4 regions of the Streptomyces sp. Inha503 genome follow, and region 3 is predicted to be linked to each of the others. Evidence: riboswitches for the same ligand, from Rfam matches in the RefSeq annotation. Region 3 holds a riboswitch; each other region holds the start of a gene.
The links. Region 3 has a riboswitch for cyclic di-AMP ahead of ACJX2R_RS23485 (NlpC/P60 family protein). Riboswitches for the same ligand answer to the same signal wherever they lie in the genome.
Positions count from the first base shown of each region.

Region 1: linked by a shared signal. The riboswitch ahead of ACJX2R_RS36810 (M23 family metallopeptidase) and the one ahead of ACJX2R_RS23485 (NlpC/P60 family protein) in region 3 are both predicted to bind cyclic di-AMP.
Region 2: linked by a shared signal. The riboswitch ahead of ACJX2R_RS22705 (transglycosylase family protein) and the one ahead of ACJX2R_RS23485 (NlpC/P60 family protein) in region 3 are both predicted to bind cyclic di-AMP.
Region 4: linked by a shared signal. The riboswitch ahead of ACJX2R_RS28690 (M23 family metallopeptidase) and the one ahead of ACJX2R_RS23485 (NlpC/P60 family protein) in region 3 are both predicted to bind cyclic di-AMP.

Region 1 covers NZ_CP178360.1:8,666,029-8,670,145, forward strand. The annotation lists gene ACJX2R_RS36805 (M16 family metallopeptidase) at 1-1,361, shown strand, start outside; cyclic di-AMP (ydaO/yuaA leader) riboswitch at 1,647-1,811, shown strand; gene ACJX2R_RS36810 (M23 family metallopeptidase) at 1,826-2,620, shown strand; gene ACJX2R_RS36815 (GntR family transcriptional regulator) at 2,872-3,627, shown strand; gene ACJX2R_RS36820 (HPr family phosphocarrier protein) at 3,820-4,101, opposite strand.
Region 2 covers NZ_CP178360.1:5,532,620-5,536,736, forward strand. The annotation lists gene ACJX2R_RS22695 (FtsB family cell division protein) at 1-147, opposite strand, end outside; gene eno (phosphopyruvate hydratase) at 252-1,532, opposite strand; gene ACJX2R_RS22705 (transglycosylase family protein) at 1,773-2,462, opposite strand; cyclic di-AMP (ydaO/yuaA leader) riboswitch at 2,469-2,636, opposite strand; gene ACJX2R_RS22710 (transglycosylase family protein) at 2,892-3,890, opposite strand; gene ACJX2R_RS22715 (cytochrome P450 family protein) at 4,076-4,117, opposite strand, start outside.
Region 3 covers NZ_CP178360.1:5,712,521-5,716,637, forward strand. The annotation lists gene pcrA (DNA helicase PcrA) at 1-1,552, opposite strand, end outside; cyclic di-AMP (ydaO/yuaA leader) riboswitch at 1,710-1,896, shown strand; gene ACJX2R_RS23485 (NlpC/P60 family protein) at 1,904-3,067, shown strand; gene ACJX2R_RS23490 (L,D-transpeptidase) at 3,208-3,975, opposite strand; gene ACJX2R_RS23495 (hypothetical protein) at 4,088-4,117, opposite strand, start outside.
Region 4 covers NZ_CP178360.1:6,841,672-6,845,788, reverse strand. The annotation lists gene ACJX2R_RS28695 (aldo/keto reductase) at 1-163, opposite strand, end outside; gene ACJX2R_RS28690 (M23 family metallopeptidase) at 311-1,555, opposite strand; cyclic di-AMP (ydaO/yuaA leader) riboswitch at 1,567-1,737, opposite strand; gene ACJX2R_RS28685 (PP2C family protein-serine/threonine phosphatase) at 2,120-3,469, opposite strand; gene ACJX2R_RS28680 (DUF6227 family protein) at 3,762-4,117, opposite strand, start outside.

The DNA.
Region 1 (4,117 bases), 3.0 Mb from region 3:
AGGGCGGCGCCCCCAGGCCGTGGGCGTTCCCCGCCCCCGAGCGCGGTGAGCTGCCCAATGGCCTCACCGTGCTGCGCTGCCACCGCCCCGGCCAGCAGGTCGTCGCCGTCGAGATCAACCTGGAGGCGCCGCTGGACGCCGAGCCGGCCGGGCTCGAAGGCGTCGCCACGATCATGGCGCGCGCCCTGTCGGAGGGCACCGACAAGCACGACGCCGAGGAGTTCGCCGCCGAGCTCGAGCGCTGCGGTGCCACGCTGGACGCCCACGCCGACCACGCCGGCGTCCGCGTCTCCCTGGAGGTCCCGGCCTCCCGGCTGCCCAAGGCGCTCGGCCTGCTGGCCGACGCGCTGCGCGCCCCCGCCTTCCCGGACGGCGAGGTCGAGCGGCTGGTGCGCAACCGGCTGGACGAGATCCCCCATGAGCTGGCCAACCCGGCCCGCCGCGCCTCCATGGCCCTCTCGGCGGAGCTCTTCCCGGCCGAGTCGCGGATGTCCCGGCCGCGCCAGGGCACCCAGGAGACCATCGAGGGCATCGACGCCGCGGCCGTGCGGGCCTTCTACGAGGCACATCTCCGCCCCTCCACCGCCACCGCCGTCGTCGTGGGCGACCTCGGCGGCGTCGACCTGGACCGGGCGCTCGCCGACACCCTCGGCGCCTGGACGGGCGGGGCGGGCGCGCCGCGCACGGCTCCCCCGATCGTCGCGGACGACACCGGCCGTGTGGTGATCGTCGACCGGCCGGGCGCGGTGCAGACCCAGCTGCTCATCGGGCGGGTGGGCGCCGACCGTCACGACCGGGTCTGGCCCGCGCAGGTGCTCGGCACGTACTGCCTGGGCGGCACCCTCACCTCCCGCCTCGACCGCGTGCTGCGCGAGGAGAAGGGCTACACCTACGGGGTGCGCGCCTTCGGCCAGGTGCTGCGCTCCGGGCCCCCGTCGCCCGCGGGCGGCTCCTCGGGCGCCTCGATGCTGGCGATCAGCGGCTCGGTGGCCACCGAGGTCACCGGCCCCGCGCTGGACGACCTCTGGAAGGTGCTGCGCACGCTGAAGGAGGAGGGGCTGACCGACGACGAGCGCGATGTCGCGGTGCAGAACCTGGTGGGCGTCGCCCCGCTGAAGTACGAGACGGCGGCGTCCGTCGCGAACACCCTGGCCGACCAGGTCGAGCAGCATCTTCCGGACGACTTCCAGGCGCAGCTGTACGCCCGTCTGGCGGAGACCGGCACGGTGGAGGCCACCGCCGCGGTGGTGAGCGCCTTCCCGGCGGACCGGCTGGTCACGGTGCTGGTCGGGGACGCCTCGGCGATCGAGGAGCCGGTCCGCGCGCTGGGCATCGGTGAAGTGCGGGTCATCTCCAACTGAGCCGAGGAGAGTTGGCCGGATCCGTGCGCGGAATCGCCGGTCCGGGCGGCTCGCTGACGGTCCGCCAGACGGTTCCGGCGGGCGTCCGGTCCATGAGCCGACAGCGGAAGGGCCCCGGCCCCGTAAGGGCGCCGGGGTCCTTCCGACATGCCCGATTTATGGGATTGACTGCTTGTTTGGTTTGTGGGGAGAGCAACAAAAAACCGGAACCGTTTGGTGATCGAAAGCGGGCCCGTTTAGCGTCAGTCCGGCTGTTCGCCAGCGACCCGCCGCACCCGCGGCACCGGACAGTCATCGCCGAGTCCCCGTACGGCGCAAGCCAGGGGAGCCGGGGACCCAACACGTCCCCAGGGGTGAATCGGGCGCCTTCCCCGGCCGGGGGAGGGGTCCGTAGGAGACCTTCCTGCTCCGAACCCGTCAGCTAACCCGGTAGGCGAGAAGGAAGGAAAGGAGTGCGCCTCAGTATGGCGTCCACCCGCACTGCCACCGGGAAGCACCGCCGCACCACCAAGGTCAACATCCGCACGAGCGCGAACGTCGTGGGCATCACGACCGTCGCCTCGGGTGTGGTCGCCGGGATCACCGGTCAGGCGTTCGCGGCCGACGGGGGCCCCGATCCCCAGCAGACCGGTCTGACCCAGGCGATCGTGATCGGTGACGGGATCGCGGACCACATCGAGGCCCAGGCGCAGTCCCAGGAGAGCGCCGCCGAGCAGGCCGCCGCCAAGGCCAAGGCAGAGGCGATCGCCCGCCAGGAGGCCGCCAGAAAGGCGGAGGCCGCGGCGAAGAAGGCCAAGGCCGAGCGCGAGGCCAAGGAGCGCGCGGCGCGCGAGGCCGAGCGCAAGCGCCTCAACACCTTCGTGTCGCCCATCAGCGGCTCCTACGTCTCCACCGGCTACCAGGCGTCCAGCGGGCTGTGGTCCTCCGGCAGCCACACCGGCATCGACTTCCACGCCTCCACCGGCACCGCGGTGCACTCCGTGGGCATGGGCGAGATCGTCGAGGCGGGCTGGGGCGGCTCCTACGGCAACAACGTCGTCATCAAGATGAACGACGGCACGTACACCCAGTACGGCCACCTGTCGTCGATCAGCGTCTCGGTCGGCCAGAAGGTCACCCCCGGCCAGCAGATCGGCCTGTCGGGCGCCACCGGCAACGTCACCGGACCGCATCTGCACTTCGAGGCCCGCACCAGCCCGGACTACGGCTCGGACATGGACCCGCTGTCGTACCTGCGCAACCACGGCGTCAACGTCTGACCCGCAGCGCGTCCGACGCGAACGCCGCGCGGTCCCCGATCCCGGGATCCCGAGACCCCGCGAGACTTCCAGAAGGCCCCGTCCGCCGGACGGGGCCTTCGGCGTGCCACCGCCCGCCTGACCAAAAAATAGCCATGAAATGCTTCCAGCCATCGGAAATGGCGGCCGCGTGGAATAGAGTCGTTCAACGCGCATTCCATGGCCGCGTTTCGCGGGCGTTAAGGCGGAGGTTCGACAATGCGGGACCGTAAGTGAGCGGGGATACGAACGCGGTCCAGGGCGGTCGCCGGATTTCGGCACACGCGGTCTGCGCGGCGATTCGCGACGACATCGTCTCCGGCGCGTATCAGCCCGGCAGCCGCCTCACCGAGGAACTGCTCGCCCGGCGCTACGGCGTCTCCCGGGTGCCGGTCCGCGAGGCCCTGCGCACCCTGGAGTCCGAGGGCTTCGTGACGACCCGGCGGCACGCGGGCGCCTGTGTCGCCCAGCCCTCCGAGCGCGAGGCGGCCGATCTGCTGGACATCCGCGCGCTGCTGGAGCCGCTGGGCGCCGCGCGGGCCGCACAGCGCCGCACCGAGGCCCATCTGAAGGTGCTGCGCGGACTGGTCCGGCTCGGCCGGGAACGGGCCCGGGGCGGTCAGCTCGGCGAACTGCGGCCGCTGGGCGACTGGTTCCACGAGACGCTCGCCCAGGCGTCCGGCAGCCCGAGCCTGGCCGCGCTCCTCGTCCAGCTGCGCCGTAAGACCGCGTGGGTGTACGCGGCCGCTCCCGGGCCGCGGCCCGTGCCCCCCGAGGGCGCCGCGCGCCCCGACCCGGCCGGGCGGGCCGTGGAGTCCTGGGCGGAGCACGGCGCGCTGGTGGACGCGGTGGCGCGCGGCGACGCCGACCGCGCGCGGGCGCTCGCCACGGTGCACACCGAGCGCGCGCTGTCGGAATACCGGCTGCGCCGCCCGATTCCGGTGAGGACTTCGAAACATTCCGTCAACACGGCGAGCGGCCGGAATTAACAGAGCTCCCGTATACAACTCCTTGGGCTCCTTGCGTTCCTTGCGCATCTTGGGCTCCTTGGGAATTCTCTGTGCGGAAACAGAAAAACGGCGGGGCCGCGGTGGCTATTAAGGCCACCGCGGCCCCGCCGTGCCGAATCCCTGAAATCACCCGGGAGTCACCCCGGAATTCCAGACAGGGCCCGCCCGGGGTCAGACGGTCTCGGGAAGCTCCTCGAGGCCCTCCGCCACCAGCTTCGCCAGACGGTCGAGCGCGACCTCGGCGTCGTCCGCGTCGGAAGCGAGGACGACCTCCTCGCCGCCCTGGGCGCCCAGGCCGAGCACGGCCAGCATGGAGGCGGCGTTGACCGGGGTGCCGTCGCCCTTGGCGATCGTGATGGGGACGCCGGAGGCGGTGGCCGCCCGGACGAAGATCGACGCAGGGCGGGCGTGCAGGCCCTCGGCCCAGCCGATGGTGACGCGGCGCTCAGCCATGGTGTTGCCCTTCAGG
Region 2 (4,117 bases), 180 kb from region 3:
GCAGACGACCAGCGCGAGCAGGGCGGCCCGGCCGGTCAGCCGACCGCGGCGGCGCTTGGTGCGCACGCGGTAGACCCGGGCGGCGGCGTGCTCGCCGAGCGCCCTGAGCCTGGTCGCGGTGGAGAACCGTTCCCGATCCGCCGGCACGTCGCCTCCCCGGTGATGGCTTCGCTTGGGTAACGCCGTCGAGCGACGCCGTCCCCGGCCACGGTACGGGACCGCGGCCGGGGACAGGCGTCAGACGTGTCCGCTCAGCCCTTGAAGCGCGGGAAGGCGGAACGGCCCGCGTACACCGCGGCGTCGTCGAGGATCTCCTCGATGCGCAGCAGCTGGTTGTACTTGGCCACCCGCTCGGAGCGGGCCGGGGCGCCGGTCTTGATCTGGCCGCAGTTGGTGGCGACGGCCAGGTCGGCGATGGTGACGTCCTCGGTCTCACCGGAGCGGTGCGACATCATGCACTTGTAGCCGTTGCGCTGGGCCAGCTCGACCGCGTCGAGGGTCTCGGTCAGCGAGCCGATCTGGTTGACCTTGACCAGCAGGGCGTTCGCGGTGTCGCTGTCGATGCCGCGGGAGAGCCGCTCGGGGTTGGTGACGAAGAGGTCGTCGCCGACCAACTGGACCTTGTCGCCGAGCTGCTCGGTGATGGTCTTCCAGCCGTCCCAGTCCTCCTCGTTCAGCGGGTCCTCGATGGAGACCAGTGGGTACGCGGCGACCAGCTCGGCGTAGTACGAGGTCATCTCGGCGGCGGAGCGGGACTGGCCCTCGAACTGGTACGTGCCGTCCTTGTAGAACTCGGAGGCGGCGACGTCCAGCGCGAGCGCGATGTCCTGGCCCGGCTGGTAGCCGGCCTTCTTGACCGCCTCGAGGATCAGGTCGAGGGCCTCGCGGTTGGAGCCGAGGTTCGGCGCGAAGCCGCCCTCGTCGCCGAGGCCGGTGGACAGGCCGCGCTCCTTCAGCACGGACTTCAGGGTGTGGTACACCTCGGCGCCCCAGCGCAGGGCCTCGGAGAAGGACTCCGCGCCCACGGGGGCGATCATGAACTCCTGGATGTCCACATTGGAGTCGGCGTGCGACCCGCCGTTGAGGATGTTCATCATCGGCACCGGCAGCAGATGGGCGTTCGGGCCGCCGAGGTAACGGAAGAGGGGGAGGTCGGACGCCTCGGAGGCGGCGTGCGCGACGGCGAGGGAGACACCCAGGATCGCGTTGGCACCGAGCGAGGACTTGTCCGGAGTGGCGTCCAGGTCGAACATCGCCTGGTCGATCAGCCGCTGCTCGGTGGCGTCATAGCCGACCAGCTCGGGGCCGATCTGCTCGATCACGGCGAGGACGGCCTTCTCCACGCCCTTGCCGTTGTAGCGGTTCTTGTCGCCGTCACGGAGCTCGAGGGCCTCGAAGGCGCCGGTGGAGGCGCCGGACGGCACGGCGGCACGGCCGGTGCTGCCGTCGTCGAGGCCAACCTCGACCTCGACCGTTGGGTTGCCTCGCGAGTCGAGGATCTCGCGAGCTACGACGACGTCGATGGACGGCACGAGGTTCTCCTTCGTATGGGTCTGCGGTAGCAGCACGAGCCTAACGGGCCGGGAGGGCTGCGCCCCGCGTTCGCCCGCCCCACGAGACAGGGGCGTGACACAAAAAGCCAGATTCTGGATCAGAAATCCTGATTTCGCACGCATTGGGAAAGCCCCGGCGGGGCGCGCCATAGGGGCGGCACGCCCGGCCGGGGCTCGTTCTCGGGGGCCGGCCACCGTGACCGTGGCCTTGGCCGTGGCTCAGCGGAGGTGCAGCTGCTGGCCCGGGAAGATCAGGTCGGCCTGCTCCACGATGTCCTTGTTCAGCTCGAAGAGCTTCTTCCAGCCGCCCTTGACGTCGTGGGCCTTGGCGATCTTGCCGAGGGTGTCGCCGGACTTGACCTTGTACTCGCCGTCACCCTTCTTGATCGGGCCACGGGTCTGGTGCCGCGCGGCGCGCTCCGGCGCGGCGTGCGGCTGCGCCTTCGGCTGGGCCTTCGGCTGTGCGGCCGGGGCCGACTCGGTGGTCGCCGAGGACTGGCCCTGCGAGCCGGAGGGCGTGGACGGGGCGGACGGGCTGCCGCCGGAGGTCAGACCCTTGCCGCAGACCGGCCAGGCGCCCTTGCCCTGGCTGCCCAGGACCTTCTCGGCGATCTGGATCTGCTGGGCCTTGCTGGCCTTGTCCGCGGTGGGGGCGTAGGCCGTGCCGCCGTAGGCGGCCCAGGTGGAGCTCGAGAACTGCAAGCCGCCGAAGTAGCCGTTGCCGGTGTTGATGGACCAGTTGCCACCGGACTCGCACTGCGCGACCTGGTCCCACTGCGAGGTGGTGGCCGCGGAGGCGGAGGTCGCCCCGATGAGCGGTGCCGCCACGGCGGCACCGGCGAGACCGGTGAGCGCGGCGATACGGGTGGCCTTGGAGGGGCGGCGGTGCTTCCCGTTGGACTTGAGCATTTTGGTTCGTTTCCTCACCGACGCCTACGAGGTGAGCTGTCGGGTTCGGACGTGAGTTGCCCGGCCGGTCGCGATGGTCGCTCCCGGCTTCACCCCTAGCCGACGAGCCCGTATCCACAGGCCACTCGGCACCTACCTTGGGTCCCCCGCTCCTGCCTTCGGCGCTGACGCGTCGGTTTCCCCCCGACCGCCGGCAGGATTCGGCGTGACGATCGACGGTGCCCGCGGTGGCGAGCGGAAAGACGTTAAACACACCTTCCAAGAACGTTCAAACACCCCAAGGGCAGCGATTGGGGCCGTAATTGATCTCACCCGGCCCACATCGGCGCAGGTGGGGCCGGGTGAGGAGGGATCGGACACGAGGTGCGCCCCGGAAAATGTGACGAGATGTATGTCTCACCGGGTCCAGATCGGGCAATTCCCCCCGAATCACTGCTCCCTGATGGTGAGGTCAAGTCGCTGACCAGGAATGATCAGATCGGGGTCGACCCCGATGAGGTCCTCGTTGGTTTCGTAGAGCCCTTCCCAACCGCGGGCCACATTCTGGTGCTCGGCGATCCCTGACAGGTTGTCACCGGGGCGAACAGTGTAATCGTCGTCCGTGGCCCCCTCGTCCCGGTCCGAGGCGCCGCGCGAGGCATGGCGCCCGGAGGGCCGTGCGCTCCCCGCGTCGCCGTCGTCGGCCCGCTCCCCGGCGTCCGGGGAGCCGCGGTGGCGGCCGGAGGGGTCCGCCGAGGGGGTCTTGGAGCCGTCCGACGCCGAGGGACCGTCCGAGCGCGAGGGGCCGTCCGAGTCCGGGTCGTCCGCCGCCGGGTCGTCCGAAGCGGAGCCGTCGAGGCCGTCGGGGGACTTCGAGGTGTGGGGCGCCTCCGGCTCCTCGGCCGACCCGGAGGCGTCCGGCGCGTCCGGCTTGTCGGCGCTGTCCGACGTCCCCGAACGGTCCGCGTCCGAGGAGGAGCCGTCCCGTCCCCGGTCCCCCTGGCCGTCCCCGCCGCGGCCCGTCCCCGGGTCCGGGGTGGCCGTGCTGCCGGGGTCCACATCGGGGGCGCCGCCGCCGTCGGTGAGCCCGGCGCCCAGCGCACAGCTCGGCCAGGCGTCGGGGCCGCGGTCGCCGAGGATCGCCTCGGCGACGGATATCTGCTGGGAGCGGCTGGCGAGGTCGGGGCGCGGGGCGTACTCCGTGCCGCCGTACTTCTTCCACATGTCGAGGGTCAGCTGGAGCCCGCCGTAGAAGCCGTTGCCCTCGTTGGCGCTCCACATACCGCCGCTCTCGCACTCGGCGACGTGATCCCATGTGGCGGTCTGGGCGGCCTGTGCGCCGGTCGCCCCGAAGAGGGGCATGGCGAGGCCCGCCCCCGTCACCCCCGCCGCGACGATGATGGCCGGAGCCTGGCGGGGGCGACGGTGTCGACCATTACCGGAACGCATGCGATTGACCTCTCCTATGGCGCTATGGCCCTGAGGCGACAAGGTTTGCCGGTGAACATAGCGAGGGCACTCGATCATCACAAGGCGATGTATCCGAGGTCACGCCGAGGTCACACGGCTGATCATTCGTCACGTATGTCCGCCCGTAGGGGCCTTGGAGGTCTCGGCCGCCCGTTTCGCGGGGCTCAGCCGTCCGCGGAATTCCAGGTCACCGGGAGCGTGCGCAG
Region 3 (4,117 bases):
CCCGGCGCAGCGCCTGCGGGAAGGTGATCTTCTCGCGCAGCGACAGCGCGTCGATCATGGCCTCCGCGCGCTCGCCGATGCCGCGCTTGGGCACGTTCAGGATCCGGCGGAGCGGGACGGAGTCCTCGGGGTTGGCCAGCACCCGCAGATACGCGAGGACGTCCCGGACCTCCTTGCGCTCGTAGAAGCGCACCCCGCCGACGACCTTGTACGGCAGCCCGACGCGGATGAAGACCTCTTCGAAGACACGGGACTGGGCGTTGGTGCGGTAGAAGACCGCCACGTCCCCGGCCTTGGCGTCGCCCGCGTCCGTCAGCCGGTCGATCTCGTCGGCGACGAACTGGGCCTCGTCGTGCTCGGTGTCGGCCACATAGCCGGTGATCTCGGCCCCGGCGCCGGCGTCCGTCCACAGGTTCTTCGGGCGGCGGTTCTCATTGCGCTCGATGACCGCGTTGGCAGCGCTCAGGATGGTCTGGGTCGAGCGGTAGTTCTGCTCGAGGAGGATCGTCCGCGCGGTGGGGTAGTCCTCCTCGAACTGGAGGATGTTACGGATCGTGGCGCCCCGGAAGGCGTAGATCGACTGGTCGGCGTCGCCCACCACGCACAGCTCGGCGGCCGTGGTCTCCTCGGTGTCGGTGCCCACCAGCTCGCGCACGAGTGTGTACTGCGCGTGGTTGGTGTCCTGGTACTCGTCCACCAGGACGTGCCGGAAGCGGCGGCGGTAGTGCTCGGCGACGTCCGGGAACGCCTGGAGCAGATTGACCGTGGTCATGATGATGTCGTCGAAGTCCAGCGCGTTGGCCTCGCGAAGCCGCGCCTGGTACATCACATACGCCTCGGCCAGCGACTTCTCGAATCCGTCCGAGGCCTGCCCGGTGAAGGTCTCCTCGTCGATCAGCTCGTTCTTGAGGTTGGAGATCTTGGCGCTGAAGGACTTCGGCGGGAACCGCTTGGGGTCGAGGTCCAGATCCCGGCAGACCAGCGCCATCAGCCGCTTGGAGTCGGCCGCGTCATAGATCGAGAACGACGAGGTGAAGCCCAGCTTCTTCGACTCCCGGCGCAGGATGCGGACGCAGGCGCTGTGGAAGGTGGACACCCACATGGCGTTGGCCCGCGGGCCGACGAGCTCCTCGACGCGCTCCTTCATCTCGCCCGCCGCCTTGTTGGTGAAGGTGATGGCGAGGATCTGGCCGGGGTGGGTACCGCGGGCGCCGAGCAGATAGGCGATGCGATGGGTGAGCACCCGGGTCTTGCCGGAGCCGGCGCCCGCGACGATCAGCAGCGGCGAGCCGGTGTGCTCCACGGCGGCCCTCTGCTGCTCGTTCAACCCCTCGAGCAGGGCGGACGGGTCCACGGCGGGCCGGGCCGCGCCGTCCCGGTAGTGGGCCTCCCGGGGCACGGGCGCGTCGAAATCGCCGCTGAAGAGGTGATGCGGGACGTCCTCGGCGCCACCGTGGCCAGGGTGCGCCGAATCCTCGGGCGGCGGTGGCCGCTCCTCGTCCGGAGATGGCCCGAGGTCCGCCAGGAAGCTGTCGTCAAAGAGGCTGCTCATCGCTCCCCGAGTCTAGGCCGCCCCACTGACAGCCGACGTCCGAACATCACGAAACGGTTTCGGGCAAAACGGCCACCAGTCTTCACAGGAGCCCCACGTGTTGGCTACCGTCCTGCGTCAGGCGGCCCGGAAGATCCGTCGGCGAACCACGTCGGCACGGGCGCCTCCGCCGAGTCCGGTGCGCCGTGAGGCGTCCGGAGCCGGGGACCCAACAACGCAAGACCGGGGTGAATCGGCCCGAAACGGTACGGCACACACGGTGCCGCCCGGACCCGGCCGTAGGGCAACCTTCCGTACCGCCCGAACCCGACAGCTAACCCGGTAGGCGGTCCACGGAAGGAGTCGCCTCCCTTGGCGTCGCACCGCAAGCCGCGGAGCCGAATACCCGGCCCGCTCACGGGTCACAGCCGCCGTACGGCCGTCGGGTTCACCACTGCCGCCCTCGCATCCGTCACCCTCCTCTCCCAGTCGGCCAACGCCGCGCCCGCCGATCCCAAGCCGGCCGCCCAGTCGATCGAGAAGGTGAAGGAGAAGGTCGACACCCTCTACCACCAGGCGGAGACCGCCACCCAGCGCTACAACGCCGCCAAGGAACGCACCGACCAGCAGCGGGCCAAGGTCGACAAGCTGCTGGACTCCGTCGCCAAGCGCACCGAGAAGCTCAACGAGGCGCGGCGCATGCTCGGCACCTACGCCGCCGCCCAGTACCGCGACGGCGGAATGGCCCGCTCCGCCGCCACCCTGCTGTTCTCCAACGACCCGCAGGACGTCTTCGACCAGTCGCATCTGATCGACCGGATGACCGGCCGGCAGAAGCAGGCCGTCGACGACTTCCAGAAGCAGCGGGTGAAGACCGCCAAGGAGCGCGGTAAGGCCAGCGAGAGCCTCGCCTCGCTGACCGCGTCCCAGAAGCAGCTGAAGGTCCAGAAGAAGACCGTCCAGGACAAGCTGACCGAGGCCCGGCGGCTGCTGGCGAATCTGACCGCCAAGGAGAAGGCGCGGCTGGCGGCGATCGAGAAGAAGAAGGCGGAAGAGGCCCGCCGTAAGGCCGCCGAGCTGGCCGAGAAGCAGCGGCAGGAGGCCGCCGCGCGCGAGAAGCAGCAGGAGCAGAACGCGGGTGGCTCCGGTTCGACGTCGCCCTCCACGCCCTCTGCCCCGGCCAACAGCTCCAAGGCGGCCCAGGCCATCGCCTTCGCCAAGGCGCAGCTCGGCAAGCCGTACGTCTGGGGCGCCACCGGGCCCAGCTCCTTCGACTGCTCCGGGCTGACGCAGGCGGCCTGGAAGTCCGCCGGGATCTCGCTGCCGCGCACCACCTGGGACCAGGTGAAGGCCGGTACGCGCGTCTCGACGTCCCAACTCCACCCGGGCGATCTCGTCTTCTTCTACGACGACATCAGCCATGTCGGCCTCTACATCGGCGACGGGATGATGATCCACGCGCCGAAGCCGGGCGATGTGGTGAAGAAGGCGCCGATCACGGAGATGCCGATCTACGGAAGCGTGCGGCCCTCGTAGGGCCCCTGATCGCGACGATGCCGCTGCCGGGGCCGGACCCCGGGCAGCGGCATCGCCATCAGCTCAGCGGCGCCGTCAGCGCCTGACGGCGCCGTCAGTGGCTCTCGGCGCCGTCAGCGCCCCTGGACGCCATCAGTGGCTCAGGTGCCGGGCTTGCGCCCGTAGACGTACACGTCATCGCCGTTCTTCAGCAGGCTCCAGTACTTCTTGGCGTCGCCCTTACGCATGTTGACGCAGCCATGGGAGCCGGGCGGGGACCATACGCTGCCGGCGATCGAGTGAAACGCCTGGCCGCCGTCGAAGAACTGGCTGTACGGCATGGCGACCTTGTAGAGCGTCGACCAGTGGTTGATGTTCCGCCAGTAGACCCTCTTCAGCCCGGTGCGGGTCTCGAAGCCGTCCCGCCCTGACCGCACCGGCACCGGTCCGTAGACCAGCCGGGAGCCGTCCTGGACCCAGCTCAGCTGGCGGGTGAGGTCCACGCAGGCGATACGGCCCCTGTTGGTGGGGCACTTCTTCGCCGCGTTCGGATTGTGCCCGGCGGCCTTCTGGGCGCTGATGAGGCTCATCACGCCCGAGGTGATCGGGCCCGCGTAGCCGATCGTCGGGCTGATGCCGTGGCCGATCTGGAACTTCTGGATCGCGAGACAGTCCGCCCGCGACTGCCGCCCGTCCACGGGACGGCCCAGGAACCGCTCGGCCTGCTTCTGGTACGGCCCCGCGGTGGTCGTGCACGACGACGCGGCCATGCTCACCGGTGTCACCGTGCCGGCCGACCGGCCCAGTGGCCGCGCCTGAGCCTGCGCCGGACCGGCGACGGCCACCGCGAGCGGCACCGCCATCCCCGCCAGCCCCAGCGCGACGCCCATGCGCCGCCTATGACTTCTTACTGCCCCCACTACCCCCATTGGCCACTCCTCTCGACTGCCTCGCTCATTACTAAGACAGCTCGCGAGTGCAAACGGTTGCCTCGGGATCGTGTCGCGATTGCCTTGGGATTACCCCCAGAACACTCGTTCGTCAGGTCCACAGCACGGCGATGAAGATGTT
Region 4 (4,117 bases), 1.1 Mb from region 3:
CGGAGTAGACATCTGCGGTGTCGATGAAGTTGCCGCCCGCCGCCACATAGGCGTCGAGCACCCGGAAGGACTCGGCCTCGTTCGCGGTCCAGCCGAAGACGTTCCCGCCGAGGGAGAGCGGGAAGACGGACAGGTCACCGATCTTCTGTGTGTTGTCAGCCATACACCTTTACAACGGTTGGCTGGACGGGGTTGTTCCGGCCGACGTGCGTTCGTCACGGTCGGCCTCGTCGGGACGTAAAGGCCGGTTGAGACGTAAACCGGCGGCCCTGGCGTCAAGGGGGGAGAGAGCGCCAGGGCCGCCGGGGTATCAGGGGTTCAGCCCGTGCTGGCGCAGCCAGGGCATCGGGTCGATCGGCGAGCCGCCGCCCGGCCGGACCTCGAGGTGGAGGTGCGGGCCGGTCACATTGCCGGTGGCGCCGACGCGGGCGATGACGTCGCCCGTCGACACCTTCCCGGAGGTGACCACCATCGACGACAGGTGGCAGAACCAGAGCTCGGTGCCATCGCTCAGGGTCAGCACGATGCGGTAGCCGTACGAACCGGCCCAGCCCGCCTGGGTGATGGTGCCGCCGTGCACCGCCTTGACCGGGGTGCCGGTCGGGGCGGCGAAGTCCTGGCCGGTGTGGTCGGCCGACCACATGTCGCCCGCCTGGCCGAAGCTGGCGGTCAGGGTGTACGACCCGACGGGGAGGGTGTACGCGGCGGCGAGCCTGGCTTGACGCTCGGCCGCGGCCTTCTTCTCGGCCGCCTCCTTCGCCCGCTGCTCGGCGGCCTTCTTCTCCGCCTCGGCCTTGGCCTTCCGCTTGGCGGCCGCCTCCGCGGCCTGGTCGGCGGCCTTGTCCGCGGCGGCCCTGGCCTCCTTGGCGGCGGCCTGCGCCGCGGCGGTGCGGCTGTCCTCGTCCGCCGCGTTCTGCTGGTTCTCGGCCTGCTGGAGGATGCGGGCGCGAAGCGCCTCGCCGGCGTCGGTGGTGCCGCGCTGCTCGTCCTCGCTGGTCAGACCGGCCTGGGAGAGCGGGGCGGCGGCGGTCTGCGCGTCGCTGCTGTCGTCCGACGCCCAGGAGCCGATGCCCGGCAGATCCTTGGCGTCGGGCAGGCTGGCCTTGACCTCATCGGCGACATGGCCGAGGTCCGGCATGGATATGGGGAGCGCGGGACGGTCCTTGGCGCTGGCCATACCGCCCGCACCGACCGCCGCGATCACGCCGACCCCGAGGACGGCGCCGCTGCGCGCCATGGTTCCGCCTCGCTGTTTGGCAACGCGGTGCCGGCCGCGTACGGGGGCGATGGACTCCTCGGTGGGGTTCCACTCCTCCCAGGTCTCTGCCTCGAATCCGGCACCCGGGCCCTCGGAGGCGCCCTCATCCGCATAGCGGGCGTCCGCGTAGCGGTCGTCGGGGGCGAACGCGTAAGGGTCGTCGGGGGCGAATCGGCCGTCCCCTGGGCTCATCCCGCCGCCGGCGTCGAAGCCGGGGCCGTAGGCGGTGGCGGTCCCCAAACCGCCTCCACGTGTGCGATACGGAGCCTCGTCCAGGACAGACCTGTTGGACGCCACGGAGGCGCACTCCTTTCCTTCCCTCTCGCCTACCGGGTTAGCTGACGGGTTCGGAGCAGGAAGGTCTCCTACGGGTCAGGTTCGACCCGATTCACCCCAAGGTTGTTGGTTCCCCGGTTCCCTTGGTGCTGCTGGTGGTGCGGTACTGCCGCTGTGCGTACGGGATTCGGCGACGGCGCACGGTGCCGCCCTTGCGACGGTTGTGACGACCGCGCTGCGTTATCGAACGTTAATAGAGAGCGCGATGTGATTCCAAGCTGTTCCGAGGAATCCGCGCACCTTTGGCATGAACTTAGCGCTCAAGAAGGGACAGATGGGGGCGAGCCGACGTGCTGGGCAAGAGTTGGTAAAACCGCATACGATCGTGCATCAATTGTTATGCGGAGGGGTCTCAGTCGGTTACGCACAGTGTGCGGCGCGACGTGGCGCGGTGCGGTGCGATGCGGCGCGGTGCGGTGCGATGCGGCGCGATGCGGTGCGATGCGGTGCGGCGCGATGCGGTGCGGTGCGGTGCGGTGCGACACGGTGCGGTGCCGTTGATTGGTTGGGTGGTCGGTCGGTCGGCTACGACGGCGTGGGGTTCGCCCTGTCGTTCCCTCCACCGTCGTCCCGCCCGTTGTCCCGACCGCTGTCCCGCCCGTTCCCGCGGGCCGGGGTCCGACGGACCGCCAGCAGCGCCATGTCGTCCGGCGTTCCGCCACCCGTATGGCGCTCGACATCGGCCACCAAGGCGTCCAGCAGCTCCTGCGGACCGTCGAAGCGGCGGCCGCGCAGCCGCTCCTCCGGGTCGTAGAACTCGCCATGGCGGTCCCGGGCCTCCGTCACCCCGTCCGTGAACAGCAGCAGCGTCTCGCCCTCCGCGAACGCCAGCTCCATCACCCGGTCCGGCCAACCCGCCAGCTCCCCCATCCCCACCGGCAGCGCCGACGCCTCCGGCTCCAGGGCGCGCACCGCGCCGCCCTCCTCCAGGAGCAGCGGCGGCGGATGGCCGCGGTTGATCAGCCGCAGGGTGGAGTCGCCGCGCGGAATTTCGGCCACCACGACCGTCGTGAACCCCTCGACCACCTCCAGGTCGGCCCGCCGGGCGCCCTCGCGTTGGAGCGCCCGCTCCAGGCGGCCCACGAGCGCCTCCAGGGTCGTCTCCTGCTCCGCCGCCTCCCGGAAGCAGCCCAGGAGGATCGCCACGACCTCCACGGCCCCCAGCCCCTTGCCGCGAACGTCCCCGACGGTCAGCCGTACACCGTGCGGGGTGTCCTGGACCGCGTACAGGTCACCGCCGATCGCCGCGTACTTCTCCGCCGGTACGTAACGCGCGGCGATCTCCAGCCCGGCGAGCCGGGCGGGCGGCGCGGGCAGGACGGCGCGCTGGGCCGCCTCCGCGACACCGCGCGCCGAGGCGAGCCGGTGGTAGCTGCGGCGTACGACGCGGTTGATCACCAGCGCCAGCACGGTCACGGTCGCCACCGTGATGATCTCGGTGGCCGCCTGGGTCGGGTCCCGCACCCCGTGCAACTCCGCCAGCAGACAGGTGGTGAGGACGGCGACGACGGCCGTGCAGAGCGTCTGACGCAGCGGTAAGAGCGCCGCGGCGACCAAGGGGGCGGCGGCGAAGAAGGGCGAGGCGGTGTAGCCGGGCGGGGCGGCCAGGTCGAAGGCGATGCCGCCGAGGACGAGGACGGCGGGGACCCAGCGGGCAATACGGCGGCCCGGAGGCTCCTTACCGCTCTCCTCGGCCGGAGCCGGCCCCCCGGCGGACCCAGCGGACGCGTCAGCGGCGGCACCGGCCGCGGCGCCGGTGTCGATGAGCGTACGGAGGCGGGTGGTGGGGCGGCGGGCGAGCGGGCGGCTCAGCCGGGGCCAGGCCGTACGCCGCTCCGTGCGGCCCTCCGTACGCCCCTCCCTGCGGCCCTCCATACGGGCGCCCGTACGAGCCCTGCTCCCTCGCACCCGCACCGGCTTCTCTCGCTTCCCTGGTCCGCGTCCCTGCCGCCGTCACAGCGGCACGGCGGCACCGTCGTCACGGCGTCACCGTCGTCACCAGGCTTCCGGCTGACGGGCCGCCAGGCGAGCCGGTGTCGGCCAAGCGGGTGCTGGGCGGGTGGGGATGGGAAGCGTCAGATACCGCGTACGTCAGAAGGCCCGCGTACACCAGAGGGCCCGCGCCAGGAGACTCCGCGTACGTCAGAACCAGGAGGCTCCGCGTACGTCAGAGGTCGACGCCCAGCGCGCGGGCGTGGCGGTCCGCCGCGAGCTCCGCCGAGACCTCGTCGAGGTACACCTCGCACACCAGTCGGCCGTCCCGGGTCAGATTGTGCTCCAGCTCCCACAGCACGATCTCGTCCCCTCCGGCGAGGAGGAAGGCGTGCTCATAGAAGCGGCACCAGGTCGCGTCGGGACCGCCGGAGCGGCGCCGGGGCTTGGGTGCGAGGGCGATGTCATGGGCGAACGCGGTGGCCAGCAGCCGCTCGGTCTCCTCGCCCGGGCGGTCGGGGTTCTCCGCGCGGCGCAGCACGCGACGGGCGTGGTCGGCCGAATTGTCGGCCACATACGCACGCGAGCTCT